4 regions of the Ensifer sp. Root954 genome follow, and region 3 is predicted to be linked to each of the others. Evidence: predicted binding sites of a transcription regulator. Region 3 holds the regulator's gene; each other region holds the start of a gene.
The links. The regulator PhoB, encoded in region 3, activates phosphate uptake and scavenging genes when phosphate is short. The targets are predictions, from matches to a motif close to TGTCATNNANCTGTCAT.
Positions count from the first base shown of each region.

Region 1 (8,059 bases), on a different contig from region 3:
CGAGAAGCTGTGCGTCAGGATGGCGTGCGCCACCGCGGCAATCTCATCCGTGCCCCAACCGAGATCTTTCAGAATGCCCGTCGCCTTTTCGGCCGCCAGTCGTGATGCCTGCGTGCGCAGGGGCGAGTTCTTCTCGACCGAGACGCAGTCATGCAGCAGCACCGCGGCGGCGAGCAAACGCGCCTCACTGCCCTCCTCCGCCTGGATGCGGGCGGCATTCTTCCAGACACGGATCAGATGCGCGGCATCGTGCGAGCCGTCATCGGCGGCGAAGGCATGCGGCAGCAACGCCGCCGCAAGTTCCTCATGCGGCGCGAAGGCGGCCGCGAGTTTCGAAATCTCTGTCATGATGTCCTATTGCTGTTCGGCAGGCTTTGCCGGCGCCGTCGGTGCAGCGCCGACGCCGGACAAGATCTTCTGGTAGAAGAGCCCTATCCCGATCAATACCCCGCCAAGGCCGATGAAGGACAGAGCCCGCAGGAAACCTTCGAGGTTGGACATGTCGATCAGGAACACCTTCAGCACGGCAACGAAGACCAGAACGGCCGACGCGATGCGGATGCTCTTGGCATGGAAGCGCGAGCCGAGCACCAGCAGCAGCACGCCGAGCAGCAGCCAGACGACCGAATAGGTGTAGGTCTCGCCCTGCAGAAAACCCTTCCAGTCCGCGATGTTTTCCCCCTGCCAGACACGGCGGACCGTGAGGCTCGCCCAGGCGAAAGCAAGCACCGCGCCGCTGACCGCAAGTGCCATGACATAGGGCAAGGGCCGCTTGTCGCGTGCATACCAGGCGAGCCCCGCATAGCCGAGCCCCGGTAACAGGTAACCGATCAACAGCAGGTCGAAGAACGGGATACGCCCCAGCAGTTCGCCGCTGAAATAGGGGTTGAGGCCGAGGAGATGCGCCGAAAGCACCGACAGCATCGAGAGCACGCCGAGGCCCATGCCGCCGTAGCGGAAGACCGGGCTCGGTGATTTCATGTCGAGGCTCATGAAGATCGCCGAGGCGCCGATTGCCAGCAGCGTGTAGATCGACTGCTCGCCGAGGGTCGGCACCGCGCTGTCGAGCACGCCGCCGTTCATCGCATGGCGCACCAGGATCGCGAGCGTCAACAGCACGAAAAGGCTGGCAAGCGCCTGCAGCAGGTTGCGCACGCGCGTGCCTGGCCAGGATCTCAGGAAATAGGCGGAGCCTGCAAGCAGCACGGCGGGAATGCCGTAGCCCGGCAACAGCGCATTGAAGACGGGCGTAGTGCCGAGATTGCCGGCACCGACGATCGTCGGCTCCCAGGCGATGCGCCCGAGTACGACGACGGCCGCTGCACCAGTCATCCACGGAAGAATCGGCCAGGTGCGGATCCGCGTGGCGAGCGCATAGGCCGTTCCAAGCACGGCGATCGCAAGCGTCGTGACCAGCCCGTCCGTCCAGGCGTGGAGGGCAAGCACGAGAAAGGTGAAGGAGCCGGCCACCAGCAAGCCGGCCGCCGTATCGCGCGCCATCGCCTCGCTTTCGCGGCGGTAGAGCCAGTCCGCAAGCGCCAACAGCGCCGCCCCGGCGACGAGTGAGAACAGGCCGTGCGGCAGGTCGAAGGAATAGTTGCCGGTCATCAGGAACGACATCGCGACGAGCGCGACCGGAACGACCGCGGCGATGCCCGCCCAGAGTGTCGAATATTGCGGACGGGCGACGAGCCGGCGCGACAGCACGAAACCGCCGAGTGCGACGAACAGCGCCGCAAGCATCATTGCGGTGATCATCGCGGTGCGCCCGGGCAGGACGACTGCCGGAAGAGCGTCGGCCAGCGAGGGATCGAGATAGGCGAGCACGCCGCTCAGCGCCGTCAGGCTCCAGACGCCAGCAACAGCGCCGACCGCTGAAAGCACGGCGGGATAGACTGCCGTTGTCCGCCAGGCGCCCAACGCCGCCAGCGCCGCAACGACAACCGCAAACTCCGCCACCGGAAAGCGGACCGCATAGACTGCCGGGCTGATGAGGAGGAGCGCAAGCATGGTGACGACGATCGCGGCCGAAATGGAGATTGCCGCGTGCGGTGGAACGAACAGGCGTTCCCATGGCCCGACGACGGCCCGGGGTCGGGTTGTCGCTTCGGTCGGCTCCGGCATTTCGGACCCTTCAGTCGCATCACGCATTTCGCGCGCTTCTGCCACTGGCTCCCGTTCGATGGCGGCCGGCCAGATAAGTCCGATGCCGGCGATCATCACGAGTAGGATGAAAGCGACCGGCCGTGCTTCGAAGGGCGATGCCGCAGCGACATAGGCAAGGCCCCAGAGCCCTATGCCAACATTGGCAAGCGTCGGCACTACGGTCCATCGGCGCAGCCGCGATGCAAGCAGGGTCGCGAGCCAAACGATCGCGAGGAAACCGAAGAGAACCCAGGGGCGCGGTTCGTTGCTCGAAACCAGCGCCGGCGTGATCAGCGAGGCAAGCAGGCCGAGGCCAGCGAGCGCCTGCCCATGCAGCAGCGACAGGCCGACGGTGGCGAGTGAAATCGCCGCCAGGAGAACGAAGGCCGTGCCCGTGCCGATATAGTCGTAGATGCCATAGGCGGCATAGGCGACCCCGAAGAGAGTCACGGCACCGGCCGCCGTCAGGATGCCGGGGATCATGGCGTTCTGGAATTCGTTGGCGATCACGGGCACCGCGCGCCGACGGATGACCTCGCCCGCCGCCATCAGCAGGAGGCCGAACAAGGCAGCAAGCGTCAGGCGAACCGCCGGGCTCAACAGCCCGGCATCGATTGAATACTTGACCATGAAGACGCCGCCGAGCGCCAACGCGATGCCGCCAACCCAGACGGCCCAACGGGCGCCGAGGCGGCTTTCCAGGCTTTCGGTCTGACGGGGTACGGTTGCGACCGGCTGCGGTGCTTCCGTGCCGGCAGCGATCGTCTCCTCGCCCTCGATTTTGGCCGCGGCTCCTTCCGCATCGCCGAAAATCCGCGCGCCCTCGCGCGCGCTGGCCGAGAAGGCGGTAGCGGCATCGTCCAGCGTCTCTGGCTCCGGCGTCTCCGACATGGCCGGCAACTCGTCCGCAGCCGCAAACGCCTCGGTCGCCGTTTCAGCCGGGGCGCCTCCCCCCGGAGCGGCCTTCAGCGCCACGACCTCCGCCTTGAGGGCGGCCAGTTCGGTACCAAGACGCTCGGTCGTCCTGCGGTTGCCGAGATAGGCGGACAGGGCCAGAATAAAGGCAGCTAAAGCAATAAGTTCGAACATACTTTCCCCTGGCAGTCGCAATCGCCGGCGCACGCAACCATACAGACTTTTATGCAAGCGCCAAATCTATAGACGGCCGAGCGCTGTAATCTCTTCACGGAAATGTCGCAGAACTGTCATGGGGCAGCTGGTACAGGCGGATGAACACCGCTGCCTCGCGCGGTGGTTTCCATCGTTCAACCAGGAGACCCGATCATGGACAAGTATCTCGCCCAGACGGAAGAGACCGAATTCAAGACGCTGACGGAACGCAGGGAAGAGCTGGAAGATGTCGGCCACAACTGTTCCGCCAATCCGACGATGGGCGACATCATCCATCGTCGATTCTCGCGCCGGTCGTTCATCGGCGGCTCGCTGGCAGTTGCCGCGATCTCGACCACCGTCAGCCCGCTCGCTCTCCTGACCGCCGAAGAGGCACGCGCCGAGGACGGTTCGCGCTTCGACTTTACCGAGATCGAAGCCGGCGTCGACGAAAAGCACCATGTGGCCGAAGGTTATGATGCCGACGTCCTGCTTCGCTGGGGCGACAAGATCTTCGCCGACAGCCCGGAGTTCGACCCGAAGAACCAGACGGCCGCTGCCCAGGAAAAGCTGTTCGGCTACAACAACGACTATGTTGGCTTCATCCCGCTCGACGGCAGCGCCGACCACGGCCTGCTCGTCGTCAACCACGAATACACCAATGCCGAACTGATGTTCCCCGCCTTCGCCAGCGTCGTGAAGGAAAAGGTGACGAAGGACGGCAAGGAAGTCGAGGAAGAGAAGGTCGTTCTCGGCGAATACAGCAAGGAGCTGGTCGACATCGAGATGGCCGCACATGGCGGCACGATCATCGAGATCCGCAAGGTCGACGGCAAGTGGCAGCCGGTTCTCGACGGCAAGAACAACCGTCGCATCACCGTCAACACCGAGATGCAGATCACCGGCCCGGCCGCCGGTCACGACCGCCTGAAGACGCCGTCCGACCCGACCGGCAAAAAGGTGTTCGGCACGCTCAACAACTGCGCCGGCGGCGTCACCGCCTGGGGCACCTACATGATGGCCGAAGAAAACTTCAACGGCTATTTCGGCGGCGAGATTGCCGAGGACCATCCGGAATACAAGCAGCTGAAGCGGCTGGGCGCACCGGGCGGCCAGTATGAATGGGCGTCCTTCTACGACCGTTTCGACGTCTCCAAGGAGCCGAACGAAGCCAATCGCTTCGGCTGGATCGTCGAGGTCGACGCGCTTGATCCGACGTCGGTGCCGAAGAAGCGCACAGCCCTCGGCCGTTTCAAGCACGAAGGCTGCGAATCGATCGTCAACAAGGACGGCCGCGTCGTGCTCTATTCCGGCGACGACGAGCGCTACGACTATGTCTACAAGTTCGTGACCAAGGGCACCTTCAAACCTGACGATCGCGCCGCCAACATGGACCTCTTCGACGAGGGCACACTCTATGTCGCCAAGTTCGACGAAGACGGCACCGTCACCTGGATGCCGCTGACGCATGGCGAAGGCCCGCTGACCGAAGCCAACGGCTTTGCCTCGCAGGCGGACGTGCTGATCAACACCCGTCTTGCCTCCGACGCGCTCGGTGCCACCAAGATGGACCGTCCGGAAGACGTTCAGCCGAACCCGAAGACGGGCAAGGTCTACGTGATGCTGACCAACAACACCAAGCGCAAGGCCGAAGAAGTCGACGCGGCCAACCCGCGCGCCAAGAACGCCTTCGGCCACATCGTCGAGATCACCGAGACCGACGGCGACTTCGCGTCGCTGAAGAGCCGCTGGGACGTTCTCTTGAAGTGCGGCGATCCGAGCGTTGCCGAGGTCGGCGCTTCGTTCTCGACCGCCACCACCAAGAACGGCTGGTTCGGCATGCCCGACAATTGCGCCATCGACACCGATGGTCGCCTCTGGGTATCGACCGACGGCAACAACGAGAAGGACACCGGCCGCACCGACGGCATCTGGGCGATCGACACGGACGGCGCCGCCCGTGGCACGTCGAAGCTCTTCTTCCGCGTGCCGGTCGGCGCCGAAATGTGCGGCCCCTGCTTCAACCCGACCTCGGACACATTCTTCCTCGCCGTCCAGCACCCGGGCGACGCCGGCCTTGCAACTTACGAGACGCCGGCCACCCGCTGGCCGGACTTCCAGGACGACATGCCGGTGCGTCCGGCCGTCGTCGCTGTGACCAAGCAGGGCGGCGGCCGCATCGGCTGATCAGGACTGCGATTACAAAGAGGAACGCCGCGCCATTCTGCGCGGCGTTTCTTGCTTCCGACATTGCTTGAGCGACGCAATTCCGGGCGGAAAACCGCTTCGCACTTTTCCTGGAATTGCTCAGCTTGAAGTGACGCAATTCCGGGCGGAAAACCGCTTCGCACTTTTCCTGGAATTGCTTTAACGCCTGAGATTGTCGATCGGGAAGATGGCGCAGGTTTCGGTGCCGTGGGCGAGCAGCTTGCCGTTACGGTCGCGCAGCCAGGCTTCGGAGGTCGCGATGGTGCGGCCACGATGCACGATGCGCCCCTCGCAGAAGACCTCGCCCATATCGGGCAGCAGCGGCCGCACGAGGTTCACCTTGAACTCGACCGTCGTATAGGCCTCCCCAGGTTTGACGGTGGTGAAGACAGCGCAGCCGAGGGCCGAATCCATGATCGTTGCCGTCCATCCGCCATGCACTGTGCCAAGCGGATTGAGGTGTTCCTCGGTCGGCAGCCCCTTGAAGACCACCCGACCCTCCTCGACTTCGCTCAACCCGAACTTCAGCGTCTTCGACATCGGCGGCGCCGGCAGCTCGCCGCTCAAAAGATCTTGCATTGCCTTGAGACCGCCATCGCGGGCGACGCGGTCGAGCGACAGCACGCCGACGCCGGATACGGACATGCCGGGATAAAGCTCTTGGTACATCGATAACTCCTGGGAATCAGGCGGCTGAGGATTGCGCTTTCAGCGCCTTCAGCGCCGCATGGACGAAACCGTCGCGGGCGGAAGAAACGTCGAGGCCGCGCGGCTCATAGACATGGCGGTGGAGGAAGAAGGCGGTCAGGCGGAAAGCGGCGGCGAGGCTGTCGTGATCCGCAGCCCTTCGCGCTTCGGCCGAAAGGAAGTCCGGCAACGCCAACATGCGGTCGGCATAACGCTCTCCGGCCTCCCGGCAGACCGCCCTGCCCGATTTCGGCGAGACATAGACGAGTTCGGTACGAGCGCCGGTTGCAACGCATTCGGTGAGATCGAGCCCGAAGCCGAGGTCGTTGAGGACTGCGAGTTCGAAGCGCACGAACAATTCTCCGGCGTCGGCGGGATCGGCGAGATGGTCGACGATGACGGTCAGCGCCTCGTAGAGATGCGGATGCGGGTCGCGCTCGGGAAGCAGCCTAAGAAGAGCGCCGAGCGCCTGGATACCATAGACCGAGGTTGCCGTTTCCATCAGCCGGGCGGCCCGCAGCTCCACCGGTTCGATCCGGAATTCGCCCATGTGCTCGTCGAGCCGGGCGCGCCAGGTGACCTCCACCGAGTTGCCCGGCTGCAGCACCGGCTGCATCGTGCGCGAACGCCCCGAGCGCACCATGCCGAGATGCCGGCCGTGGGTAGCGCTCATGACCTCGACGATGGCCGAGCTTTCGCCGTGCCGCCGGATCCCGAGAATGATGGCCTGATCGCTCCATTGCATGGCTATGGCATACACCCGCGGTCGAAAGCGGATCAAGCTGTCTTGCGGAAGCAAAATGCCATTGCCGACTGTAGCCTTTCGGCCACACCTAATGGTTGCCTCATTTGCGACATGCTGTCGCCGCCCCGACGCCGTCTTTGACATTAGAACGGAAGGGCGGCAAAAGCCGTGTCTCCCGCCCGAAAATGACAATCAGCAGGATCAAAACCTTATTATGTGTGTGTCCCGGAACAGCGCCGGCCGCCTGGCGCAGCTCTTCGCCCTTCTTCTCGCCACCTCGACGCTCGCAAGCTGCGTCACCACGTCGGGGCCAGCCAAGCCGAAGGGACCGGATCCATACTATGTGGCAATGTACGGCCCGCTGCCGAACGAAAAATTCCCGCTGGATGCCATCGACATCAGCAAGGTCGACAAGCGCTATCTGCGCCAGCAGGTCGCCTATCAGACGCATGAGCCGCCGGGCACGATCGTGATCGATACCCAGAACCGCTTCCTCTACCTCGTGCAGGATGGCGGCATGGCGATGCGCTACGGCATCGGCGTCGGCAAGGCCGGCCTTGAGTTCGAAGGTGAAGCGCGGATCGCGCGCAAGGCCGAATGGCCGCGCTGGACGCCTACGCAAGAGATGGTGGCGCGCGAGCCGGAACGTTACGGCCCGCTTGCCGGCGGCATGGAGCCGGGCGTGCGCAACCCGCTTGGCCCCCGCGCGCTCTATCTATTCCAGGGCAACCGCGACACGCTGTTCCGCATCCACGGCACGACCGAGGCCTGGTCGATCGGCAAGGCCGTGTCCAGCGGCTGCATCCGTCTCTTCAATCCCGATATCATCGACCTCTACAGCCGCGTACCGGTCGATTCGCGCGTCGTCGTGCTGCAGGCCGAACCGCCGATGACGGAGCCGGCCGGCGGCATTCCCATGGCGAGCGCCGCCAATGGCGGCCTTCCTCCGATGTATTGAGACGCCGAATGCTCAGCCGGGCGCGCCTCAGTGACGCCCGGCGCATTCAGGTACATTAACGCCCGTCGCTCAAGTCGGCGCCGCACTGCAGACGACCGGCCGGCTAGGCCTGCGGCTCGAGCGCCGGCTTGCCTGAGAGTTCGCTGAGGTAATAGCCGTCGCGCAGGTTGATGCCGTATTCGAGCCAGGCCTTCATACAGGCGAGC
Region 1 is NZ_LMJM01000023.1:513,878-521,936, reverse strand. It holds gene ASE71_RS16565 (HD domain-containing protein) at 1-348, opposite strand, end outside; gene ASE71_RS16560 (DUF2339 domain-containing protein) at 355-3,234, opposite strand; gene ASE71_RS16555 (PhoX family protein) at 3,430-5,442, shown strand; gene ASE71_RS16550 (PaaI family thioesterase) at 5,623-6,132, opposite strand; gene recO (DNA repair protein RecO) at 6,149-6,895, opposite strand; gene ASE71_RS16540 (L,D-transpeptidase) at 7,110-7,853, shown strand; gene ASE71_RS16535 (SRPBCC domain-containing protein) at 7,957-8,059, opposite strand, start outside.
Region 1: ASE71_RS16555 (PhoX family protein) is a predicted target of PhoB. The motif match lies at 3,338-3,354, and genes of this name have one in related genera.

Region 2 (8,059 bases), on a different contig from region 3:
GCCTGAGTGTTGGAAACGACATTCAGCTTGCGTCGCGCATTGGTCATGAAGAAGCGCACGGTGCGCTCGGAAATGCCGAGGATCGTGGCGATTTCCCAATAGCTCTTGCCGGCGGCGGCCCAGGTCAGGACCTCGGTCTCGCGGCCGGTCAACCGCATCTCTCGGGTCGAAATGCTGCCGGCCATGGCGCCGTGCTCCAGCATGGCGGCATGGAAGAGATTGGCGGCCAGCTGGAAATCGCGCAGGTGATGGCGGCGATAGGTCGTCCATTCGCCGGCTGTCATGTTGACGTTGATTGCGAGCAACGCCATGCGCCCGGCGGGCGAGGGCAGTGGCAAGGCGACGCCCTCAGTTGATATGCCGATTTCCTGGGCTGCCTGGAACAACGGTTCGCATTCCGGGAAGCGATGCCGCGCCATCGTCCATTCCACCGGCCGCACGCCGCCAAGCGCCAGCTTCAGAATCGGATCGATCCGGTGAAGGCTGCGGGCATGGTAGATCTCGGCAGCGTAGGCGCCGAAGGTGTGATGCAGCCGGCAAACCTTGAGCTCGTCCGCATAGGGCTCGGCTTCGAGATAGAGAAGATGGGCAATGCGGAAGGTTCGACGCATCAATGTGAAGAAATGAGCGGGCTCGACGCAGCCGCCACATTCCAGGATTTCCAGCATGTCGAGGACAGCCTGCTGCTCAGTCATGCCACAACACCGAATCTCGTCCGAGGCCACAGCATGGTTAGAGGTTCACCTTTTGTCCAGCGCAAACTTTCCCGATTGGTGTATAAGACCAATTGCGCACGCCTTGATTGTAGCTGTCGATCGGCCGCGTGACAGGGGCTGATTCGCGGGTGATCTGCAAAACCAGCGATGCCGCGCCTGAAGCAGGCGCGACATCCGGATACGGTTTTGCCGGCGCCGGCATGGCGCCCGAATGCAGCGAAGACCGGTGGCGATCTCCGCGTTGCCATCTCAACCCGGATGGCTGGCTTCGACCACCGCCAGAGCCGCCATGTTGACGACGCCGCGTGAGGTGACGGACGGCGACAGGATATGGGCGGGAAGCGCCGAGCCGAGCAGGATTGGGCCGACATGCAGGCTGTCGGTCATGGTCTTGACGACACCGAGCGTGATGTTGGCGGCATCGAGATTGGGGAAGACCAGGAGGTTGGCTTCGCTCGACAGGCTACTGTCCGGCATGACGCGCTGGCGCAACGCTTCCGAGATCGCCGCATCGCCGTGCATTTCGCCGTCGACCTCGAGATCCGGCGCGAGTTCCCGCACGAGCTGCAGCGCCGTGCGCATCTTGGTGGCGCTCTCCGAATCGCGCGAACCGAAGTTCGAATGCGAGACGAGGGCGGCGCGCGGGGTGATGCCGAAGCGGCGGATTTCCTGTGCCGCCATGACCGTCGTCTGGGCGATCTCTTCGGCGCTCGGGCAGTAGCTCACATAGGTGTCGGTGAAGAAAGTTGCGCCGCGCTGCGAGATCAGCAGGCTCAAGGCCGAGAAATCGAGCACGCCGTCGCGCTTGCCGATGATCTGCGATACGTCGCGCAGGTGCTTGCTGTAGCGTCCTTCGACGCCGCAGATCAACGCATCGGCTTCGCCGCGCTTGACCGAGAGCGCGCCGATGACGGTCGTGTTGGTGCGCACGATCGTGCGGGCGGCTTCCGGGATGACGCCGAGACGACCGACGAGGGCAAAATAGTCCTCGACATAGTCGCGGTAGCGCGGATCGCCTTCGGGGTTGACCACCTCGAAATCGACATCCGGACGGATGCGCAGGCCATAGCGACGCAGGCGCGTCTCGATGATCTGCGGACGGCCGATCAGGATCGGGCGGGCCGTGCCTTCTTCGAGCAACACCTGGGCGGCGCGCAGCACGCGTTCGTCTTCGCCTTCGGCAAAGATAACCCGGTTCTTCTGGGCGTTCTTGGCGGCGGCAAAGACCGGCTTCATGATGAAGCCCGAGCGGAAGACGAAGCGGTTCAGCTTGTCGAGATAGGCGTCATAGTCCTGGATCGGACGGGTGGCGACGCCGCTTTCCTCGGCTGCCTTCGCAACCGCCGGCGCGATGCGCAGGATAAGGCGCTGATCGAACGGCGAGGGGATCAGGTAGTCCGGGCCGAAGACCGGGGTCTCGCCGGAATAGGCGCGGGCGGCAACATCGGAGGGCTCTTCGCGGGCAAGACCGGCGATGGCGCGTACGGCCGCCATCTTCATTTCTTCGTTGATCGTGCTTGCGCCGCAGTCGAGCGCGCCGCGGAAGATATGCGGGAAGCAGAGAACGTTGTTGACCTGGTTCGGGAAGTCCGAGCGGCCGGTGCAGATCATCGCGTCCGGACGGGCTTGGCGGGCGGCTTCCGGCATGATTTCCGGCGTCGGATTGGCGAGCGCCATGATCAGCGGCTTTTCGGCCATCTGCGCCAGCAGTTCCGGCTTCAGGACGCCGGCGGCCGAAAGGCCGAGGAAGACGTCGGCGCCGCCGATGCTGTCGGCAAGCACGCGGTTGCTGCTATCCTGCTCGTAGACGGACTTCCATTCGTCCATCAGCACCTCGCGGCCCTTGTAGACGAGGCCTTCGAGGTCATGGACCCAGATGTTTTCGCGCTTGGCGCCGAGCGTCACGAGAAGGTTGAGACAGGCGAGTGCGGCGGCACCTGCGCCCGAGGTGACGATCTTGGCGGTCGCGATGTCCTTGCCGGCGAGTTCGAGGCCGTTGAGGATGGCGGCGGCGACGATGATCGCGGTTCCGTGCTGGTCGTCGTGGAAGACCGGGATCTGCATCTTTTCACGCAGGCGCCGCTCCACCTCGAAACATTCGGGCGCCTTGATGTCTTCAAGGTTGATGCCGCCGAAGGTCGGCTCGAGCGCCGAGATTACGTCGACCATGCGCTCGATGCTCGACGCGTCGATTTCGATGTCGAAGACGTCGATGCCGGCAAACTTCTTGAAGAGGACGGCCTTGCCCTCCATGACGGGCTTGGAAGCCAGCGGACCGATATTGCCGAGACCGAGGACGGCCGTGCCGTTGGAGATGACCGCGACCAGGTTGGCGCGCGCTGTGTAATCGGCGGCTGTTTCCGGATTGTCACGAATGGCGATGCAGGGGGCTGCAACCCCTGGCGAATAGGCAAGCGCCAGGTCGCGCTGGTTGCCAAGCGGCTTGGTGGGCTGGATTTCGAGCTTTCCCGGGCGTGGGTAACGGTGGAAGAAAAGGGCCTGCTGGTCGATGTCGCCGCTGGCCGGACCGGTATGGGATTTCGTCTTGTCGCCCGTATTCATGCTCTCACATTCCTCATTCGTGGTCGTGCCTTTTGGCATGAATTCGAAGCGAGGTACAGTTTTGCAGTGTTGATTTCAGCGGGGGGACCGGTGACGCAATGTTGATGTCATCTTCCTGAAACACGAGTCTGGTTTCACGAAGGCAGAAAGCATAACCTGAAGACGAGGCTCGCATGATGGCGGCGCAGCAAGACAACTCCGTACGAAAGCTCAGGACGTTGTTCATCTCGGACGTCCATCTCGGCTCGAAGGCCGCCAAGACCGACTACCTGCTCGACTTCCTGCGGCATCATGAAGCGGAGACGATCGTTCTGGTCGGCGACATCGTCGACGGATGGCGGCTGAAGCGCAGCTGGTACTGGCCGCAGAACTGCAACGACGTGGTGCAAAAGCTCCTGCGCAAGGCGCGCAAGGGCGCCCGCATCGTTTACATCCCCGGTAATCACGATGAATTCCTGCGCGACTTTCCGGGCGTGCATTTCGGCGGCATCGAGGTGGCGCAACGCTACATGCACGAGGGGGCCGACGGCCGTAAATATCTCGTGCTGCACGGCGACGAATTCGACGTCGTCGTGCGCAACGCCCGCGTGCTCGCCTATCTCGGCGATTGGGCCTACGACACGGCGATCGCCATCAATATCGGGCTTGCTGCGGTCCGCCGACGTCTCGGCATGCCCTATTGGTCGTTCTCGTCCTGGGCGAAGCTTCAGGTCAAGCACGCCGTCAACTTCATCGGCGAGTTCCAGAAGGTGGTCGCCGAGGAGGCGCGCCGTCACGATGCGCAGGGCGTGATCTGTGGTCATATCCACCATGCTGTCATCGAGGAGACCGGCGACATCCGCTACATCAACACCGGCGACTGGGTGGAAAGCTGCACGGCGATTGCCGAGCACCACGACGGCACGATGGAACTGATCACCTGGCACCAGATGCGCGGTGGCGCCAGCGAAGGCGAAGCCTCTGGTGAAGCGGACAAACTGCTCGCCCAACTGCTGACCCAGCGCGCGGCCTGACCTTTGCGGCGCAGCGATATTACTGTCGCGAAAACTAGGTTATGGCGAGGGGCGCCCGGCTCGTGCTAGAGATTGGGCACAGCCATCAGGTCAGACGATGATTCCCTTCCAAGCGCCCGCCTATGTGGGCCCTCCGCCGCGCCATTTTGCGCTTCGCATTGCTTTGCTCTTCTGTGCGCCGCTGATCGTCAACGGCTTCGCGATGCCATATTTCCCGATGTGGCTGAGCACGCTGTCGATGAGCGACTTCGAGATCGGCGTCGTTCTGGCGTTGCCGATGTTCGTGCGCGTCATCACGGCGCCGATCGCCGGCGTCATTGCCGATAGGCTCGGCGAGCGGGCGATCGTCCTGATCTGGTCCGGTTTCCTGTCGCTCGCAACGGCCGTGGTTCTGTTCTATTTCCGCGAATTCTGGCCGGTGCTGCTCATCTATACGCTGCAGTCGGCCGTCTATTCTCCCTATGTGCCGATCGTCGAGGCGATCGCGCTTTCAGGCGTGCGGCGCTGGGGCTTCGACTACGCCCATATGCGGCTCTGGGGCTCGGTCGCCTTCATCGGCGCGACGATGCTCGGCGGCTGGATGGTGGGCATCTTCGGCAGCGACATGGTGCTGCCGGCGATGGCGATCGGCTTCGGCCTGACGATCATCATGGCCTATGCCGCGCCACGGGTCGGCAAGCCGCGGCGGCCGTCACCGATCACGGCATTGACGGAGCCGCCGCCGAAGTCGCTGCGGCAGCTCGACCTGCAGCTGCTTCTGATCGGGGTGACGCTCGTCAACGCCAGCCACGCGATGCTCTTTGCCTTCTCGGCGATCTATTGGCAGCACATCGGCTACAGCGGTACCGAGATCGGCCTGCTCTGGAGCGCGGGCGTCGCGGCGGAAGTGACGATGTTCATCTTCGCCAAGGCGATCAGCCGCCGTTTCAGCGTCTGGGTGATGATCCTGTCCGGCTGCTTTCTCGCCGTGGTGCGCTGGATCATCTTCCCGATGGATCTCGGCTTCAGCGGCTATTTCATCCTGCAGTGCTTCCACGCTTTCACCTATGCGATCATGCACACCGGCATGCAGCACAAGCTGGTCGAGCGGGTGGTGGAATCACAGGAAGCGTCGGCGCAGGGGCTCTACTTCTTCTATACCGGTATCTTCACCGCGATCTTCACGTTCCTGTCCGGCTATTTCTACGCTTGGTACGGGGTGAACGGCTTCTATTCAATGTCGGTCGTCGCCTTTGCCGGCTGCTGCTTTGCCGTCACCGCCTGGTATCTTCAACCCCAGAGGCGCGGCTCCGGCGGGAAGACAAGCGAGGCCTCGTAGCGCAGGCCGGGCTCGCGATCCTGCGCCAGCAGCAGCGGCCCGTCGAGATCGACGAAATCCGCGCCTTGAGCCACCAGGATCGCCGGCGCCATCGCGAGCGAACTGCCGACCATGCAGCCGACCATGACCTTGAGCCCGAGCGAGACCGCCTCATCGCGCATGCGCAGTGCCTCGGTCAGGCCGCCGGTCTTGTCGAGCTTGATGTTGACGGCGTCGTAACGCCCGACGAGAGCGGCGAGGTCGCCGGTCGCGTGCACGCTTTCATCAGCGCAGATCGGAACGGGACGGGCGATCGTTGCCAACGCCTCGTCGCGGCCGGCGGGAAGCGGCTGCTCGATCAGGTCGATCCGTTCCTCGGCGCAGATCGCAAAGTGATAGGCAAGCGTTTCGGGCGTCCAGCCCTCGTTGGCGTCGAGGATGATGCGGCTTTCCGGTGCGCCGGCGCGCACCGCACGGATGCGGGCAGCATCATCCGACGTGCCCACCTTGACCTTGAGGAGCGCGCGGTGGGCATATTTGGCGGCCTGCTCGCGCATCGCGTCGGGCTCGGCAAGCGAAAGCGTATAGGCCGTGGTCAATGCTTCCGGTGAAGAAATGCCGGCAAGAACATGGGCCGACTTGTTTTTCTGCTTTGCTTCCAGATCCCACAGCGCGCAATCGACGGTGTTGCGGGCAGCACCCGGCTTCATCGCGCGCTGCAGGTCGGCGCGGCTGAGCCCAGCCTCGATATGGTGGCGGATGGCGGCGATTTCGGCGAGCACCGTGTCGATCGTCTCGCCGTAGCGGCCGTAGGGAACGCATTCGCCGGAGCCCGTATGGACACCGTCTCCGATGCGGCAAGTGACGACGCTTGCCGTCGTCTTGGAGCCGCGCGAGATCGTAAACGTGCCCGCAATCGGGAAATGTTCCACGGTGGCATCGAGGGAAAGTGACATGAAAGCGTCTCCGGCAGGTAATCTGTTGGCCCGGCGTCATAGCGCCGCAACGTTCGGGTGACAGCAAAGGTGCGAGCCGTTATGACGGTGGAAGGATTTACGAATCTTTACACAGTCGTTGCCTCCGGTCGGACGCGCAACAGTCGTGGTAACACTTTAGGTCTGCTGCACAATCTTGTCCTCATCTCTATCGAGATTGGACGAGTTTTGCAGAGGCAAATCGGGATAACAGAAGACACGTGTCGCAAGCCGCCCGCAAGATGACCGCCGATGTCGCGCTGTCCGAGAGTGGCGGCGGGCGAAGCTATGTCTTCACCGGCACCTGGCGGCACGAGACGGCCGAAGCGATGGCAGCAAAGCTCGACGGCCTTGCGCGCAAGGGCGACGGGGCCGCGCAGTTCGATCTGTCCGGCGTGACGGCGATGGATACCGCAGGCGCCTGGATCATCCGCCGCTTCATGACCCGTGTCGTCGGCCCGTCGCGCGACAACGTTCATTTCGCCGAAGGCGGACAGCGCTATGTCGAGCTCATCGACGCCCTGCCGGCTGAACTGCGCTCGCCGGAAAAGAACGGCGAACGGCTGCCGCTGTTTCAGCGCATCTTCGCCCCGGTCGGCGAGGTCATGGCGGCGACGTGGGAAGATATCGTCGCTGCGATGTACATCCTGGGGTCCGCGGTGCGCGGCGCCCAGCTTAAGCTTGGACGGCACAGCGGCGTCTCGCCGGCGGCGATCGTCCACCAGATCGACCGCATGGGCGTGAAAGCCGTGCCGATCATCACGCTGATGTCGTTCCTGATCGGCGCCATCATCGCCCAGCAGGGCGCGTTCCAGCTGCGCTATTTCGGCGCCGAGGTCTTCGTCGTCGATCTCGTCGGCATCCTGCAGCTCCGTGAAATCGGGGTGCTGCTGACCGCGATCATGATCGCTGGCCGCTCCGGCAGCGCGATCACCGCCGAAATCGGCTCGATGAAGATGCGTGAAGAGGTGGATGCGCTGAAGGTGATGGGGCTGAGCCCGGTCGGCGTACTCGTATTTCCGCGCCTCGTGGCGCTGACCGTCGCGCTGCCGCTCTTGACGATCATCGCAAACTTCGCGGCGCTCGTCGGTGCGGCGCTCGTTGCCTGGGGCTATTCCGGCATCACGATCCCAACCTTCCTCGCCCGATTGCAGGAAGCCATCGATTTTTCGTCGATCGCCGCCGGCATGATCAAGGCGCCGTTCATGGCGCTCATCATCGGGGTCGTGGCAGCCGTCGAGGGCTTGAAGGTTGGCGGCAGCGCGGAGTCGCTCGGCCGCCACGTGACGTCTTCGGTGGTCAAGTCGATCTTCGTCGTGATCCTGATCGACGGGCTCTTCGCCATGTTCTACGCGGCCATTGATTTCTGATGCGGAGAACAGCGTGAACCCAATCGAAAAGAGTCACGAGGGGTACCAGCCGACCGAGGCGAACGGGCGCGAGGCCGTGCTTTCCGTTCGCGACCTGACGGTCGGTTTCGGCTCCAACATCGTGCTC
Region 2 is NZ_LMJM01000027.1:250,901-258,959, forward strand. It holds gene ASE71_RS23115 (helix-turn-helix transcriptional regulator) at 1-695, opposite strand, end outside; gene ASE71_RS23120 (NADP-dependent malic enzyme) at 966-3,278, opposite strand; gene ASE71_RS23125 (UDP-2,3-diacylglucosamine diphosphatase) at 3,452-4,291, shown strand; gene ASE71_RS23130 (MFS transporter) at 4,389-5,609, shown strand; gene dgcA (N-acetyl-D-Glu racemase DgcA) at 5,561-6,544, opposite strand; gene ASE71_RS23140 (ABC transporter permease) at 6,805-7,932, shown strand; gene ASE71_RS23145 (ABC transporter ATP-binding protein) at 7,955-8,059, shown strand, end outside.
Region 2: ASE71_RS23125 (UDP-2,3-diacylglucosamine diphosphatase) is a predicted target of PhoB. The motif match lies at 3,384-3,400, and genes of this name have one in related genera.

Region 3 (8,059 bases):
GAACTGAAGGGCGGCAAGGACGCTGCCTTCGCGCTGCAGAACGCGCTGGAGATCGTGCGCATCTCCAACAACCTCGGCGACAGCAAGAGCCTGATCACCCATCCGGGAACGACCACGCACAAGAACCTGACCGACGAGGCCCGCGAAGAGCTCGGCATTTCCGCCGGAACCGTGCGCTTCTCGGCCGGTATCGAGGACAGCGACGATGTGGTGGAAGATTTCGCCCGCGCGCTGAAGGCCGTGAAGGCCTGATTTTACGAAGACACGGCCGCCGTGATCAACGGCGGCCGAACGCCGCTTGCCGGCCGTCACGATATGGTTTCCGGCGGCGGGGCGCCAATGCGCCAGGCACGTTTCACCCGCTCGATCGCGTCAGCACGGCCATCCGTCCCATCATGGGATCGCACAATCTTGCCGTTATTCTTGACGAAACCATCTTGCTGTAGAATACCCTGAAAGACCTGAAGCAAGGTGATGCCCATGTATCGCGCTTTGACCCGCGACATAGAAGTTACGGTGGAGCCGTACTATCTCGAAGAGCAGTCGGATCCCGATGACGGCCGCTATGTCTGGGGCTATCGCATCGTCATCTCAAACCACTCGGACGCGTCCGTGCGGTTGATGACGCGCTACTGGCACATTACCGATGAGAACGGGCAAGTCGACGAGGTCAGCGGTCCGGGCGTCATCGGCGAGCAGCCGCTGCTCAATCCCGGCGATACCTATGAGTATTCGTCCGGATGCCCTCTGGATACGCCCTCAGGCGTCATGTTCGGCCACTACAGCATGGAATCGGAAGGCGGAGAGACCTTCAACGTTGCCATCCCCGCCTTCTCGCTCGATTCACCCGGGCTCGTGCGCACCCTGAACTGAAGCCAATCCGGAACAGCGCGTCCTTCGGACTAGCGTCGCTCTAAATCGCGGCCAGTCGGCCGGAGGCGCCCGCTACTGCGGGCGCACCTCGCTTGCTTCGAAGCGATAGGTCGTCGAGCAAAACTCGCAGGTCACCTTGACTTCGCCATCGTCGATGGTGCTTTCGAGGTCGTCCGTGCTCAGGTTGGACAACACCGACTGAAGCTTCTCGCGCGAGCAGCTGCAACGGTCGTAGACCGCCTGCGGTTCGTAGACGCGGACGCCGCGCTCGTGGAACAGGCGATAGAGCAGCCGCTCGGTTCCGACCATCGGATCGGTCAACTCGTCCATGTCGATCGTTTCGACCATCACCTTGGCTTCGGCCCAGAGATCGTCGTCCCCGAACGCGCTTTCACCATCATCGCCATCACCGCCGGAAAGGTCGGGCTGGCGCATGCGCTCCGGCGCTTCCGGCAGGAACTGGGCGACCATGCCGCCGGCGCGCCAGCGATGGCGCGGCTTGCCGTTTTCGTCGCGATCGAGAAGCTCGGCCACGCCAAGGCGCACCTTGGTCGGGATCTGCTCCGACTGCCGGAAATAGACGCCGGCGATTTCTTCCAGCGTCGCTCCGTCGAGCGCAACGATACCCTGGTAACGCTGGGTATGGGCGCCCTGGTCTATGGTGAAGGCGAGCACGCCCTTTCCGAGCAGCTCGTGCGAAAGGGTCCGGCCGTCCTTTTCGGCAGCGGCAAGCGCTTCTTGATCGTAGCGGGCATAGGCGCGCACGCGATCCGGCGTCGAGAAATCAGCGACCACCAGATCGACAGGGCCATCGCCCTGGGTCTGGACGATCAGCTTGCCTTCAAACTTCAGCGAGGTCCCGAGCAACACGGTGAGTACAACGGTTTCAGCAACCAGGCGCGCGACCGGAAGCGGATAGTTGTGGCGCTCTAGGATTGCGTCCAGCATGGGGCCAAGCTGCACGGCGCGGCCGCGCACGTCGAGGCCTTCCACCTGGAAAGGCACGACGTGATCGTCACCGGCAAAGTCGAACTCACCAAGCCCTGGCGTCATGTCAGTCATGTCTTGCTCCTTGCCTTCAGCCACCAAGCTGCACCAGAGATATTGCTATCCCCGCGCAACGTGCTCGCTGTCTCAGTTGATCCCGCGATAAACGGATTGTCCACCAGGTATGTGCCGCCGCCATAGCAACGCACCACCTCGACGGTTGCGCGCTCACTACTTTCAGGAGCGCCCGTATGCCGCCTAAATCGTGTCGCACGTGGACAATGTCAAGTGCGGTGAACACGCCCCTATATGGCGCAAGCTCGGCGGAGCGCACTGAAGCCTCTTCGCCGTCGCGCGCGACCGGGCAGCCGGCTCAGACGAGCCCCATGCACCAGGCAATGACCGACTTCTGTGCGTGCAGCCGGTTTTCCGCCTCGTCGAAGACCACCGACTGCGGGCCGTCGATCACCTCGTCGGTGACCTCTTCGCCGCGGTGCGCCGGCAGGCAGTGCATGAACAGCGCATCGGAGGCCGCACGCTTCATCAGCGCTTCATTGACCTGGTAGGGCTGGAAGACGTTGTGCCCGCGCGCGCGATGTTCCTGGTTCATCGAGATCCAGGTGTCGGTCACGACGCAATTGGCGTCGGCGACGGCCTGTTCGGCGTCATGACACAAAAGGACCTCGCCGCCATTGTTGCGCGCCCAGTTCAGGAACTTGTCCTGCGGCTCGGAACCGAGCGGCACGGCCATGTTCATGCGGTATCCGAAGCGGGCAGAACCTTCGATCAGCGAATGCAGCACGTTATTGCCGTCGCCGGTCCAGGCAATCGTCTTGCCCTTTACCGGACCGCGATGCTCCTCGAAGGTCAGGATATCGGCCATGATCTGGCAGGGGTGCGTATCGTCGGTCAGGCCGTTGATGACCGGGACCGTCGCATGCTCGGCCAGTTCCAGAAGGCGGCGATGGTCGGTGGTGCGGATCATGATGGCGTCGACGTAACGCGAGAGCACCTTGGCCGTGTCGCCGATCGTCTCGGCGCGGCCGAGCTGCATTTCGGTGCCCGACAGAAACAGGGTTTCGCCGCCGAGCTGGCGCATGCCGACATCGAAGGAAACGCGGGTGCGGGTGGAGGGCTTTTCGAAGATCATCGCCAGCATCTTGCCGGCGAGCGGCTTCTCGGCAGTTCCGGCCTTGGTCGCCGCCTTTCGGACGCGCGCATCGTCGATGATCGTCCGGAGGTCGGCGGCCGTCATGGCCGAAAGATCGAGAAAATGTCTGGTGCCTGCCATCGTACTCGGTTCCTGTCTGAAAAATCGGTCCCTGGTGCGGCACGCTATCGACGTGCCCGCACGAAGGTCATTCTAACGCCTTAGTCGGCCCTGGGTCGCTACCTTCAGGCCGCGGCGTTGCCGCTTGCCTTGCGAACCGCCTCGGCGGCGCGTTCGATACGTGCGAGCCCCTCGCGCGCCTCTTCCGCCGTCACGGTCAGCGGCGGCAGCAGACGCAGCACATTTTCGCCCGCCGGCACGGCCAGGAGCTTTTCGGCGCGGATTTCCTTCAGCAGATCGGCCGAAGGGCCCTTCACCTTGATGCCCAGCATCAAACCGTCGCCGCGGATGTCCTCGATGACATCAGGGAAGCGGTCCTTGAGCGACGCAAGGCCCTGGCGGAAGACCAGCGCGACATCGCGCACATGCGTCAGGAATCCGTCGGCCAGAACGACGTCGAGCACGGCGTTGCCGACGGCCATGGCCAGCGGGTTGCCGCCATATGTGGAGCCATGCGTGCCCGCCACCATACCAGATGCGGCTTCCTCAGTCGCGAGGCAGGCGCCGAACGGGAAGCCACCGCCGATACCCTTGGCGACCGCCATGATATCCGGACGGATATCCGCCCATTCATAGGCAAACAGCTTGCCGGTACGGCCGACGCCGGTCTGGACCTCGTCGAGGATCAAGAGCAGGCCGAACTCGTCGCAGAGCGCGCGCAGTTCCTGCATGAACTCCTTGGTCGCCGGACGGATGCCGCCCTCGCCCTGGATCGGCTCGATCAGGATCGCTGCGGTTTCCTCGGTGATCGCATTCTTGACCGCGGCGATGTCGCCGAACGGAACCTGGTAGAAGCCCGGCGCCTTCGGCCCGAAACCTTCGATGTATTTCTGCTGACCACCGGCGGCGATCGTCGCGATCGTGCGGCCGTGGAAGGCGCCTTCGAAGGTGATGACGTGGAACTTCTCCGGGTGGCCCTTGGAGAAGTGGTAACGCCGTGCCGTCTTGATGGCGCATTCCAGCGCTTCCGCGCCCGAATTGGTGAAGAAGACCTTGTCGGCAAAGGTCACCGCCGTCAGCCGGCGGCCGAGGCTTTCCTGGCCCGCAATTTCATAAAGGTTGGACAGGTGCCAGACCTTGTCGGCCTGCGCCTTCAGCGCTTCGACCAGGTGCGGGTGCGCGTGGCCGAGCGAGTTCACGGCAACGCCGGCACCGAAATCGAGATAACGCGTGCCGTCTTCAGCGATCAGCCAGGCGCCCTCTCCTCGCTCGAAACGCAACGGCGCGCGCATGTAGGTATCGTAAAGCGGCGTGGTTGCAGTCATGCGAGGCTCTCCTTCACTCCAGATCGACATCGATCCCGCGCCTCACGCGGGCCGATAAAAATCAAAAATGCCGCCTTTCGGCGGCGCAGGCACTATTCCCATTTCGCGCTGCAATGTCAACAAAACCAAGCCTTGCAGCGCAACATGAAGGGTCGATTCCTGGCAGCAGAAAAATCGTCCGGGAGGGCTTGCAAAAATGCAACGCTGGCCGAGCAAGTTGGGGAAAACTACGAAATCGATTCGGCCTGATTCCCGGGACTCTTGCCACAGAGTCCAGCGGTCAGTACGTTAACATTCAATTACTAGACGCATGCGGCGGACCTAGTCACCAAAAGAGTTATCGCGTTTGCAACCCCGGGGTTTAGCCGGGGTGCGGTGAGGGATTCTGCCATCCCCAACGCTGAGAACGGAGAGTGCAGAAATGAACTGGACTGACGAGCGGGTGGAGAAACTGAAGAAGCTTTGGTCCGAGGGCCTGAGCGCAAGCCAGATCGCGGCACAGCTCGGCGGCGTCAGCCGTAACGCTGTCATCGGCAAGGTTCACCGCCTGAGCCTGCCAGGTCGCGCCAAGGCCGGTGGCAGCACCACGACGGCGGCCCGTCCGAAGCGCCCGACTTCGGCACCGCGCGCGCCGAACTACGCTTCGCGCGTTTCGACCCGCCCGGTTGCACGCGCGGCCGGCGCTGTCGTTCTGAAGGAAGAAATCGAAGTCGATCTCGTTGCCGAGCAGGATTTCAGCACCCGCACCGACGTTGTCGTGCCGATGTCGCGCCGCCTCGAGCTGACCCAGCTCACCGAGCGCACCTGCAAGTGGCCGATCGGCGACCCGCTGAAGGAAGAGTTTCACTTCTGCGGCAACGATTCCCCGGAAGCCTCGCCTTACTGCACCTTCCATGCGCGGCTGGCCTACCAGCCGTCGGGGGAGCGCCGCAGGGCCCGCTAAGAAGCTGGACCGCATTGATAAAGGAAGGGGCCGATCGGCCCCTTTTTTTTGTTGGCGACTTTCAGACCGCTCAGCTTTCGAGCGAATAGCCGGCGCCGCGAACGGTGCGGATGACGTCGGGCATGTTCGAGAAGTTCAGAGCCTTGCGCAGACGACCGACATGCACGTCGACGGTGCGCTCGTCGACATAGATGTCATGACCCCAGACGCCATCCAGAAGCTGCGAGCGAGAGAAGACGCGGCCCGGCGAGGACATGAGGAACTCCAGAAGACGGAACTCGGTCGGGCCGAGGCGCACTTCGCGGCTGCGGCGATGAACGCGGTGGGTCTCGCGGTCGAGTTCGATGTCGCCGCAGCGAAGCAGCGTCGAGAGCACCTCGGGCTTTGCCCGGCGCAGCATCGCCTTGACACGCGCCATCAGCTCCGGCGTCGAGAAGGGCTTGACCACGTAGTCGTCGGCACCGGTCGCCAGACCCCGGACGCGCTCGCTTTCCTCGCCGCGCGCCGTCAGCATGATGATCGGCAGACGTTCGGTCTCCGGACGCTGGCGCAGCCGACGGCAAAGTTCAATGCCGGAAACACCGGGCAGCATCCAGTCGAGGATAAGCAGGTCGGGCAGCCGCTCCTGAAGCCGGATCTCCGCCTCGTCGCCCCGCAGGATCGTATCGACGTCGAAGCCCTCGGCTTCCAGATTGTAACGCAGCAGAACGCTCAGCGCCTCTTCGTCTTCGACTACGGCGATTTTTGGCAACATCAGGTAACGTCTCCTTACCGCGGGCGGCCTTTGGGCTCATCGGCCCGGCCGGCGCTCAGACACTCTAAATCTGGAGCACATCCGCCGTTTTCAAAGGCGGGGCGAAAACCACATGCTTCAGATACAGGAATTCGGGGCCGCGACCGAAGCCGCGACCGGATCAGATTTCAAAGGGCATGCATGCTTACGGCGCGCTTGGCGCTCAGTCGTTGACCGAGCCCAGCGTCGACGTGGTGTCATCCTTCGGACGCTCGCCTTCCGGCTGAGCACCCGTCGCCATGTAATAGATCGTCTCAGCGATATTGGTCGCGTGGTCGCCGATGCGCTCGATGTTCTTGGCGCAGAACAGAAGATGCGTGCAGGGCGTGATGTTGCGCGGATCTTCCATCATGTAGGTCAAGAGCTCGCGGAACAGCGAGGTGTAGATCGCGTCGATCTCCTCGTCACGCTCGCGGATGCTGTTGGCCTTTTCCGGCGAGCGCGAGGCGTAGACGTCGAGCACTTCCTTGAGCTGGACGAGAGCGAGCTCTGCCAGATGCTCGAGGCCACGGGCGAGCTTGCGCGGAATGCCGGAGCCGGCGACCGCGATCACGCGCTTGGCGGTGTTCTTGCCGAGGTCGCCGACGCGTTCCAGATCGGAGGCGATGCGGATCGACCCCATGATCTCACGCAGGTCGGCGGCGACCGGCTGACGCTTGGCGATCGTGACGATCGCCTTCTCACCGATCTGGCGCTCGGCGTCGTCGAGGACGGTGTCGTCCGAGATCACCTTCTGTGCGAGAGCCAGGTCGGAGTTGACCAGCGCGCGAACGGACTCGGCGACCATCTGTTCGGCGAGGCCGCCCATCTCCGAGATGCGGCGCGTCAGGTACTTCAGTTCTTCGTCATAGGCGGACATGATATGCATGGACATGATCGTCGATCCTTACGGGCGCTTTGCAGTTACTGTTGCAGCCTTATGCGGCCTCAGCCGAAGCGGCCCATGATGTAATCCTGGGTGCGCTGGTCATCCGGATTGGTGAACATCTTGTCGGTGTCGTTCTCCTCGACGAGATTGCCGAGGTGGAACATGGCGGTGCGCTGCGAAACGCGGGCGGCCTGCTGCATCGAGTGGGTCACGATGACGATCGTGAAGTTCGTGCGCAGCTCGTGGATGAGCTCTTCGACCTTGGCGGTCGCGATCGGATCGAGAGCCGAGCACGGCTCGTCCATGAGGATGACTTCCGGGCTGACGGCGACGGCACGCGCGATGCAGAGGCGCTGCTGCTGACCACCGGAAAGGCCGGTGCCGGGCTCCTGCAGACGATCCTTTACCTCGTTCCACAGACCGGCCTTCTGCAGGCTGGTCTCGACCACTTCGTCAAAGTCGGCCTTGGTGCGGGCAAGGCCGTGAATCCGCGGGCCGTAGGCGACGTTGTCGTAGATCGACTTCGGGAACGGGTTCGGCTTCTGGAAGACCATGCCGACGCGGGCGCGAAGCTCGACGACGTCGATCGTCGGGTCGTAGATGTCGTCCTCGTCGAGCGTGATCTTGCCGGTGACGCGGCAGTTCTCGATCGTGTCGTTCATGCGGTTCAGCGTGCGCAGGAAGGTCGACTTGCCGCAACCCGAAGGACCGATCAGCGCCGTGACCGTGTTCTCGCGGATGTTGAGGTTGACGTCGAAAAGCGCACGCTTCTCGCCGTAATAGACCGACACATCCTTGCCGATCATCTTGTAGGGCACGGTGTTCATTTTCTGATCCAGAGCCTTCTCGACTGCTGCTTCTGACATGATGTTCATAGTAATTACCTCACTACCAGCGGCGCTCAAAGCGACGTCGCAACAGAATGGCTCCAAGGTTCATGACGACCAGGAAGATGAGAAGAATGATGATTGCGCCGGAGGTGCGCTCGACGAAGGCGCGC
Region 3 is NZ_LMJM01000052.1:210,134-218,192, forward strand. It holds gene ASE71_RS31555 (O-succinylhomoserine sulfhydrylase) at 1-252, shown strand, start outside; gene ASE71_RS36115 (hypothetical protein) at 309-482, opposite strand; gene apaG (Co2+/Mg2+ efflux protein ApaG) at 481-873, shown strand; gene ASE71_RS31565 (Hsp33 family molecular chaperone) at 946-1,935, opposite strand; gene argF (ornithine carbamoyltransferase) at 2,234-3,151, opposite strand; gene ASE71_RS31575 (aspartate aminotransferase family protein) at 3,256-4,455, opposite strand; gene ASE71_RS31580 (GcrA family cell cycle regulator) at 4,877-5,398, shown strand; gene phoB (phosphate regulon transcriptional regulator PhoB) at 5,469-6,152, opposite strand; gene phoU (phosphate signaling complex protein PhoU) at 6,355-7,068, opposite strand; gene pstB (phosphate ABC transporter ATP-binding protein PstB) at 7,119-7,934, opposite strand; gene pstA (phosphate ABC transporter permease PstA) at 7,948-8,059, opposite strand, start outside.

Region 4 (8,059 bases), on a different contig from region 3:
GCGGTCGTCGGCATTAAGGCCATGGTCGAGAAGCAGCTGGAGGCAGGAATTGTCCGGTTCGAACATCCGGTTGTAGAGCGCCTGGCTGTCATTGGCTCGGGCACCGGCATTAAGCAGCAGCCGCGCAAAGACAAGGCAATCCGGGTGCGGTGGCTGCCGCTCCGGTCCCGCCTCGCCCTCGCCGAAGACGCCGGTCAAAGCCGTGAAACGATACTGGCCGTCGTCGAGCCAGTAAACGTTCGGATCGGCCCCGCGCGCAATCAGGCGGGCGCCCGCCGGCAGCGACGAGCGGCCGGGAACGCGGGCATATGCGGCGTAGAGCAACGGCTCCCAGTCGAACGGACCGCCGCGCTTCTCTGCGAGTTTCGGGTCGCGATCGAGAAAGCGGTCGATCGCCGCGGCGTCGCCGAGCGCAGCGGCCACGTGAATGTTGTCCCCGGCAATCTCAGGATGGTCCTTGAGAAGGTCGAGTGCCTGAGCGAACCGCTCGGGATCGGCAGCGACGTCGCCGAAATAGGAGACTGTCGCCAGAGCGAGAAAGCGGTTTGCGACCTGTTCGGTCGACGGCGTGCCGGTCTCGGCTTTCTCCAGATGCCGCTTCAGCCGCGTCCAGCTGGCAAAGCCGAATTCGCGGGCAAGCACCAGCTGGGCATCCTGAAGGCCCATTGCGGTCGGTTCGGAGAAATAGGGAAGCGCCCGCTGTCTTGCACTGACATCGCCAGCCTTGACGGCCTTCAAAAGGGCCTTGGCCTGCTTGCGGATCGTATCGAGGGTAATGTTCGCGGAAAGATCGCGCGTGATCATGAAAGACCTCCTTTCATTCACGTCCGGTATCCGCGCCCACAGACTGAAAAGAGGTGTGGCAACCAAGTTCAGTGAAACAGGTGGGCCTTGCCCTTCCCGCGGATCGGATGCGCCCTGCGAACGACCTCATCGCTAGCATGGCCTCGATATACTTGTCCAGCGCGGTCAGCTTTCCGGTTCGTAGCGGACGAAGGCGAAACGATCGCCCGCGGGCGCCCAGTTGGGAACGTTGATCGTTCCCTGCCCGCCGAAGAGCTCGAACAGGATGCGGGCATTGCCGCCGTCCAGGTCCATCAGCCGCAACCGGACATCGAGATCCCTCGGATGATCGAAGACGTCGCCGTCATAGGAAAGCACGAGCAGGTGCTTACCGTCAGGCGACGGATGCGGAAACCAGTCGCCATAGGGGCTGTCGGTGATGCGCGTGACGTCGCTGCCGTCCGGGCGGATCCGCCAGATCTGCATCTGGCCGGTACGGCTCGAGTTGAAATAGATCCATTCGCCGTCTGCCGACCAATCGGGCCCGTCGTTGCGGCCCTCCCCATGGGTGAGCCTTCGCTCCTCGCCGCCGTCGACGGAGATCGTATAGATGTCGAAGACCTGGTCGCGGATGCCGCAATAGGTCACCGTGTTCCCGTCGGGCGACCAGCCGTGCCAATAGGAAGGCAGGTTGCGGGTGACGAGCCGCGGCGTGCCGCCTTCGACCGGCAGCAGGTAGATCGCCGATTTCCCGAACTCGGTCTTGTCGCTGATCGCGATCGTCATGCCATCCGGGGAGAGGCCGTGGTCGTTGTTGCAGAGCGTCGCAAAACCGGTATCGATCTCCACCGGTTCGGAACCATCAAGGCCAAGCCGATAGAGCCTGCCGTCACCGTTGATGATCAGATGTGAGCCGTCCCGCGACCAGTTCGGTGCCTCGACCAGCCGGTCCGTCTGCCAGACAACCCGCGTTTCACCTGTTGCGATGTCATGGATCTCGACGGAACTCCGCATGCTCTTCTCTCCCGGACGAGGCCGCTATTTCTTGTCTTCACCCGCCGGCAGGGTCGCCAGAACCTTGGAACAGACCGATTGCATCAGAACGGAATCGCGTCGGTCCCGCCAGGTGGTGACCAGACCCCAGGCCAGCAGGAGCAGGATGCAGATGAAGGCAACGCCGACGACGGTGAGGCTTCCGGTCGCAAGGCCATAGACCCCAAAGATCGCAGGCGTCGCGAAATAGCCGATCTGCGCCGATAGCTGCCGGCCGGCGGAAACGTCGCTTGCCGACCACAGTCGCAGGAGCCGGATTTCCTCGTCCGTAAAATCTGGACGGCCCTGTCGGCCGTCCGTCTCTTCGGAGAGGATATCCATCGCCTAGCCCCGGTCGCGGAAGCGGTTGGTGATCGGGTAGCGGCGGTCGCGTCCGAAGTTCTTCTTGGTGATCTTGACGCCCGGCGCCGATTGCCGGCGCTTGTATTCGGCGATGTAGAGCAGATGCTCGACCCGGTGAACGGTCACCTCGTCATGGCCGCGGGCGACGATCTCGTCCGTCCCCATTTCCTTTTCCACCAGGCATTCGAGAATGTCGTCCAGCACCGGATAGGGCGGCAGCGAATCCTGGTCCGTCTGGTTGGGACGAAGCTCGGCCGAAGGCGCCTTGTCGATAATGTTCTGCGGAATGACGATGCCGGAAGGACCAAGCGCGCCCGGAGGAACCGTGGTATTGCGCCAGCTCGAGATGGCATAGACCTGCATCTTGTAGAGGTCCTTGATCGGGTTGAAGCCGCCGTTCATGTCGCCATAGAGCGTGGCATAGCCGACCGACATCTCCGACTTGTTGCCTGTCGTCACAACCATCGAGCCGAACTTGTTGGAGATCGCCATCAGGATCGTGCCGCGGGTGCGGCTCTGCAGGTTCTCCTCGGTGATGCCGGATTCCGTGCCTTCGAACGTATCGGAGAGTGCGCTGAGGAACCCTTCGACCGGCTCGGAGATCGGCACGATGTCGTAACGGCAGCCGAGGGCCTCGGCGCATTCCTTGGCGTCCTTCAGCGATTCCTGCGAGGTGTAGCGGTAGGGCAGCATGACCGTGCGCACCCGCTCCTCGCCGAGCGCATCGACGGCGAGCGCTGCGCAAATGGCGGAATCGATACCGCCGGAGAGGCCAAGCACGACATTTTTGAAGCCGTTCTTGTTCACATAATCGCGGAAGCCGAGCATGCAGGCGCGGTAATCCGCCTCCTCCCGCTCCGGCAGGCGCGACTTCAGGCCGTGCTCGCAATGCCAGCCGCTCTCGCCCTTCTTCCACTCCACGATCGAGATCGCCTCTTCGAACTGGCTCATCTGGAAGGCGAGCGACTTGTCGGTGTTGAAGGCGAAGCTGGCGCCGTCGAAGACCAGTTCGTCCTGGCCGCCGAGCTGGTTGGCATAGATCATCGGCAGGCCGGTCTCGATCACCTGCTTCAGCACGACCTGATGGCGCACGTCGACCTTGCCGCGATAATAGGGCGAACCATTCGGCGACAGCAGGATTTCAGCACCGCTTTCGGCCAGCGTCTCGCAGACGCCGAGATCGCCCCAGATGTCCTCGCAGATCGGAATGCCGATGCGCACACCGCGGAAATTGACCGGTCCCAACATCTCGCCCGGATCGAAGACGCGCTTCTCGTCGAACTCGCCGTAGTTCGGAAGATCGACCTTGTCGCGGATCGCGATCACCTTGCCATCGTCGAGTACTGCCACGGCGTTATGTCGGCCGGTCTTCGACAGGCGCGGGAAGCCGATGATGACGCCCGGGCCGCCATCGGCCGTTTCGGCGGCCAGCTTTTCGACGGCCTGGAGGCAGGCCTTGAGAAAGGCCGGCTTCAGAACAAGGTCTTCCGGCGGATAGCCCGAAATGAACAGCTCCGTCAAAAGCAGGAGATCGGCGCCCTGTCGCGCCGCATCGGCGCGCGCCTCACGCGCCTTGGCCAGGTTTCCGGCGATGTCGCCCACGGTCGGATTGAGCTGGGCAACGGCGATACGAAGGAGCGAGGGGGCGTTTTTATGGGCGGTCATGAGCGGGCCTGTCGGTCTGTCCTGAACGATTGCATCTGACTTTCGCAAAGTTCTTTAGCGCAATCTGCGGGAAAATACCCACAGCCAATCGCAGCCACGCGAAAAAAACCGAAAACTTCTGTTTTTCCCGGTCCTTATACTGGGCCGTTCGTGCGGCTTCACGCCACGAAAAGCCACCCTCCATTCCCGTTAAGAAACCATTCATCCCCTGTTCAAAATGACGGGCGTATGACAGTTACACGACGCATTTATGAAATTGGAGAATATGTTGGCCAGTATCGATTCCGCTGTCGCGCGAGGCTCACGTGTCTATGCCGACCGACCCGGCTTCGCCGCACGGCACGCCAAGACGCTCGCTTCCACGCGCAGCGCCCTGTTCTCCCTGTTCGTTGCAACTGCCCTTGTCTTCGCCGTTGAACTGATCGTCCGTCAGTCGCTGACCGACACCCTTTCCTATGTCCTCGACCCGACGCGCCCGGCGCTGACGACCATCGGCATATTCTTTCTCATTCTGCTCGCTGTCGACGGTATTTTCGGCCGCGAGCACAAGTCCGCCGTGGTGATCGCGCCGCTCGCCCTTCTGCCGGCCGTCATCTGCCAGCAGAAGCAGGTGTTCCTGTCCGATCCGCTCTATCCGACCGACTTCCTGTTCGGCCGCCAGATCATGGAGCTGATGCCCGTGCTGGTAAAGGACCGTCCGTGGACGGCGCTCGGCATCGCCGTCGGCCTGGTTGCCACCGTCGTCGCCATCGCCCTTCTGTTGCGCTTTGCCTGGCGGACCTTCCCGAAGCTGACGACCCGCGAGCGTGTCGCCCGCCTCGCCTTCGCGCTGCCGCTGCTCGTCGCCTTCTGGAACATCATGGATTACAACCAGTTTTCCTGGATCCGTGATCGCCTGAAGGTCATCCCGATCATGTGGGACCAGACCGAGAACTATAAGCACAACGGCTTTGCGCTCGCCTTTGCGATCAACCTGCCGATGGCCAATGTCAGCGCGCCCGCCGGCTACATGGCCGACGCGATCGACCGCATTCCGGTGAAGCCGCTTCCCGCCGGCACCTCGCACCGCGGCAAGCCCGACGTCATCGTGCTGATGAGCGAATCCTTCTGGGATCCGACCCGCCTGCCGAACGTCAAGCTGTCGCCCGACCCGATGCCGACGATCCGCGAAATGCAGTCGGGCAACGTCTTCTCGCCGGAGTTCGGCGGCATGACCGCCAACGTCGAGTTCGAGGCGCTGACCGGCTTCTCCAACGCGTTCCTGCCTTACGGCAGCATCCCGTACCAGCAGTACATCCGCAATCCGATCCCGTCGCTTGCCACCTTCTTCCGTGGCGAAGGTTACGTCTCGCGCGCCATCCATCCGTTCCAGAGCTGGTTCTGGAACCGCACCGCCGTCTACAAGGCCTTCGGCTTCGACATGTTCAAGTCGGAAGAGAACATGCCACCGATGCAGAAGCGCGGCATCTTCGCCTCGGACGACTCGCTGACCAACGAGATCATCCGCCAGGCCGACGCGATGGACGACCCGTTCTTCTTCTTCGCCGTCACACTCCAGGGCCATGGCCCCTATGAGGCCAACCGCTACGCCAACAACACCATCAAGGTCGAAGGCGACCTGCCCGAGGCCGACCGCCAGGTGCTTGCCACCTACGCGCAGGGCATCAAGGAGGCTGACGACAGCCTGAAGAAGCTGATGGACTGGGCCAAGAACCGCGATCGCGAAACGGTTATCGTGCTTTTTGGCGACCATCTGCCGCCGCTTAACACCGTCTATACCAGCACCGGTTTCATGAAGGGTGTGACGGCGGAGCGCAAAGGTTCGAAGGAGCAGATGAAGGCGCAGCATGAAACGCCGCTCGTCGTCTGGTCGAACAAGACTGGCCCGAAGAAGAGCGTCGGCACCATCAGCCCGGCCTTTCTCTCCTACCAGATCCTCAAGCAGTCCGGTTACGAGCATCCCTACTACACCGGCTTCCTCGGCAAGGTGTATGACCAGTACCGCGTCGTCGACCGCTACATGCTGATCCGCAAGAATGGCAAGGAAGTCGCCGAGTGGTCGCGCCAGCCGAAGGTGCCGGCACTCCTGCGTGACTACCGCTTCCTGCAACACGACATGATGTTCGGCGACCGCTTCTCGACCGACCGGTTCTTCAAGTCACACGCTGATCTCTTCGCCAGCGTCGAAACCCACTGATCGAAGACCGGAGCGGCCAGCAACCGCTCCGGTCCTTGCGGCATTTTCGCGTACCGCCTGATTTCCTTGCGGCGCTGACGCGCTAGATTGTCTCCGGCCAACTCCGGAGATCGCCATGCCGCACTTCAATGACATATCGAAACAGCTTTTCGGCAAGCCGCTCAGCGAGCTCGGAGAGATCGAGCGCCGCATTCTTACCCATGCCCGGGACCGACGCACGCTCGCCACCGATTCACATGCCGCCTTCACGGCACGGCTCTCCTTCGGCGACAGGCTCGCAGACAACATCGCCCGCGTCGGCGGCTCCTGGAGCTTCATCATTGGCTTCTGCGGCTTTCTCGTCTTCTGGGTTTTGCTGAACACCATTCTGCTCGCCACCGGCGCCTTCGATCCCTACCCCTATATCTTCCTCAACCTGATGCTTTCGATGCTCGCCGCGCTGCAGGCTCCGGTCATCATGATGTCGCAGAACCGCCAGGCGGAGCGCGACCGCTTCGCTGCCTCGAAGGATTACGAAGTCAATCTGAAGTCGGAAGTCGAACTGATCGCGCTGCATCACAAGGTCGACGACGTGTTGCTGCGCGAGATCTCCGAATTGCGCGCGGACCTGGCGACGCTCAACCGGCAGCTCGAACGCTATCGCACGCCCCCCGGACAGGAGTGACCGGACCCCGGCCGAACCGGGACGATGCGCTGGCGATACGCAAGCCTGCCCTCGCGCGGATCCGGCGCCCGGACGCGGGCGCGCGCAGCCGCCGCGACAGGCGAAAACTAGCTCATTTTCATAAATACTAATTCAACTGTGAATACACATTTTGCAACATTGGCGAAATTCAATGGGATTCAACAACTTATCAGAGTATGAAAAAATTAATATTTGAGGATCACGTTATGGGTGCAGGGACATTCGAGAAATACAGCAACGTGGGTACGCGGAGATGCTGCAATGTCCAACTTCAAGCGCCTGTTAGGCGGCCGGGACGGGGCCGCTGCGATCGAATTTGCAATAATAGCACCACTCTTCTTCATGTGCGTGCTGACCCTGATCGCCTATGGCGTCTATCTCAGTGCCGCCCATTCCATTCAGCAGATTGCTGCCGATGCCGCCCGCACAGCCATCGCCGGCCTCTCCCAAACCGAGCGTGAACGGCTCGCGACCGACTATATCCGTCGCACGACGATGGATCAGGCCTTCATCAAGTCGTCGCGCATGACCGTCACCGTCAGGGACGACGCCAACAACGCAAACCAGTTCACCGTCCGGATCAAATACGACGCCGGCGACCTGCCGATCTTCAACCTGTTCACATTCGCCATGCCGAGCGAACAGATCGAGCGCTTCGCAACCATTCGCATCGGAGGGGTCTGATATGCTGTGGAAACCCATGCGCTCCCTCGCCCGAGCCCGTAGCGGCAATATCGGTATCTCGGCCGCCCTGGCCATGCCGTTGGTGATCACGTCCATGGCCCTTGCGATCGACTACGGCTACCTAACCGTCCAGAAGCGTGAAATGCAGTCTTCGGTCGATCTCGCTGCGATCGCGGCAGCGGCCAACGTCTCCGCCGCCGAGAAGGCCGTGCTCAACCACTTCGCCAACAATGGCCTGAACTACGGCGTATCGACGCCGAACGGTTTGTTGACCATCGACGGCAAGACCCTGCCGCCCGGTGACATCAGCACCGCCAAGCTTGATGGCGTCGCGACCGTAACGCGCGGGCGCTACGTCCCCGATCCGTCGGTCGATGCCGGCCAGCGCTTCATCAAGGACGCCACGCCCACGGACGCCGTGCAGGTGATGCTCGAAAGGAAGGGCGACATCTTCCTCGCCTCGATCTTCAGCGCCCCGCCGGACCTCAGCGTCTACGGCACCGCGGCGAGCTCGAAGATCGCGGCCTTCTCCGTAGGCTCCCGTCTTGCAAGCCTCAATGATGGGCTGCTCAACTCCATCCTCGGGCAGATGCTCGGAACGACGATCTCGCTCAAGGTCATGGATTACCAGGCGCTCATCGACGCCGATA
Region 4 is NZ_LMJM01000027.1:233,800-241,858, reverse strand. It holds gene ASE71_RS23075 (ankyrin repeat domain-containing protein) at 1-804, opposite strand, end outside; gene ASE71_RS23070 (TolB family protein) at 970-1,797, opposite strand; gene ASE71_RS23065 (hypothetical protein) at 1,822-2,157, opposite strand; gene ASE71_RS23060 (NAD+ synthase) at 2,161-3,843, opposite strand; gene ASE71_RS23055 (LTA synthase family protein) at 4,112-6,040, shown strand; gene ASE71_RS23050 (DUF1003 domain-containing protein) at 6,156-6,704, shown strand; gene ASE71_RS23045 (TadE/TadG family type IV pilus assembly protein) at 6,987-7,409, shown strand; gene ASE71_RS23040 (TadG family pilus assembly protein) at 7,411-8,059, shown strand, end outside.
Region 4: ASE71_RS23055 (LTA synthase family protein) is a predicted target of PhoB. The motif match lies at 4,061-4,077, and genes of this name have one in related genera.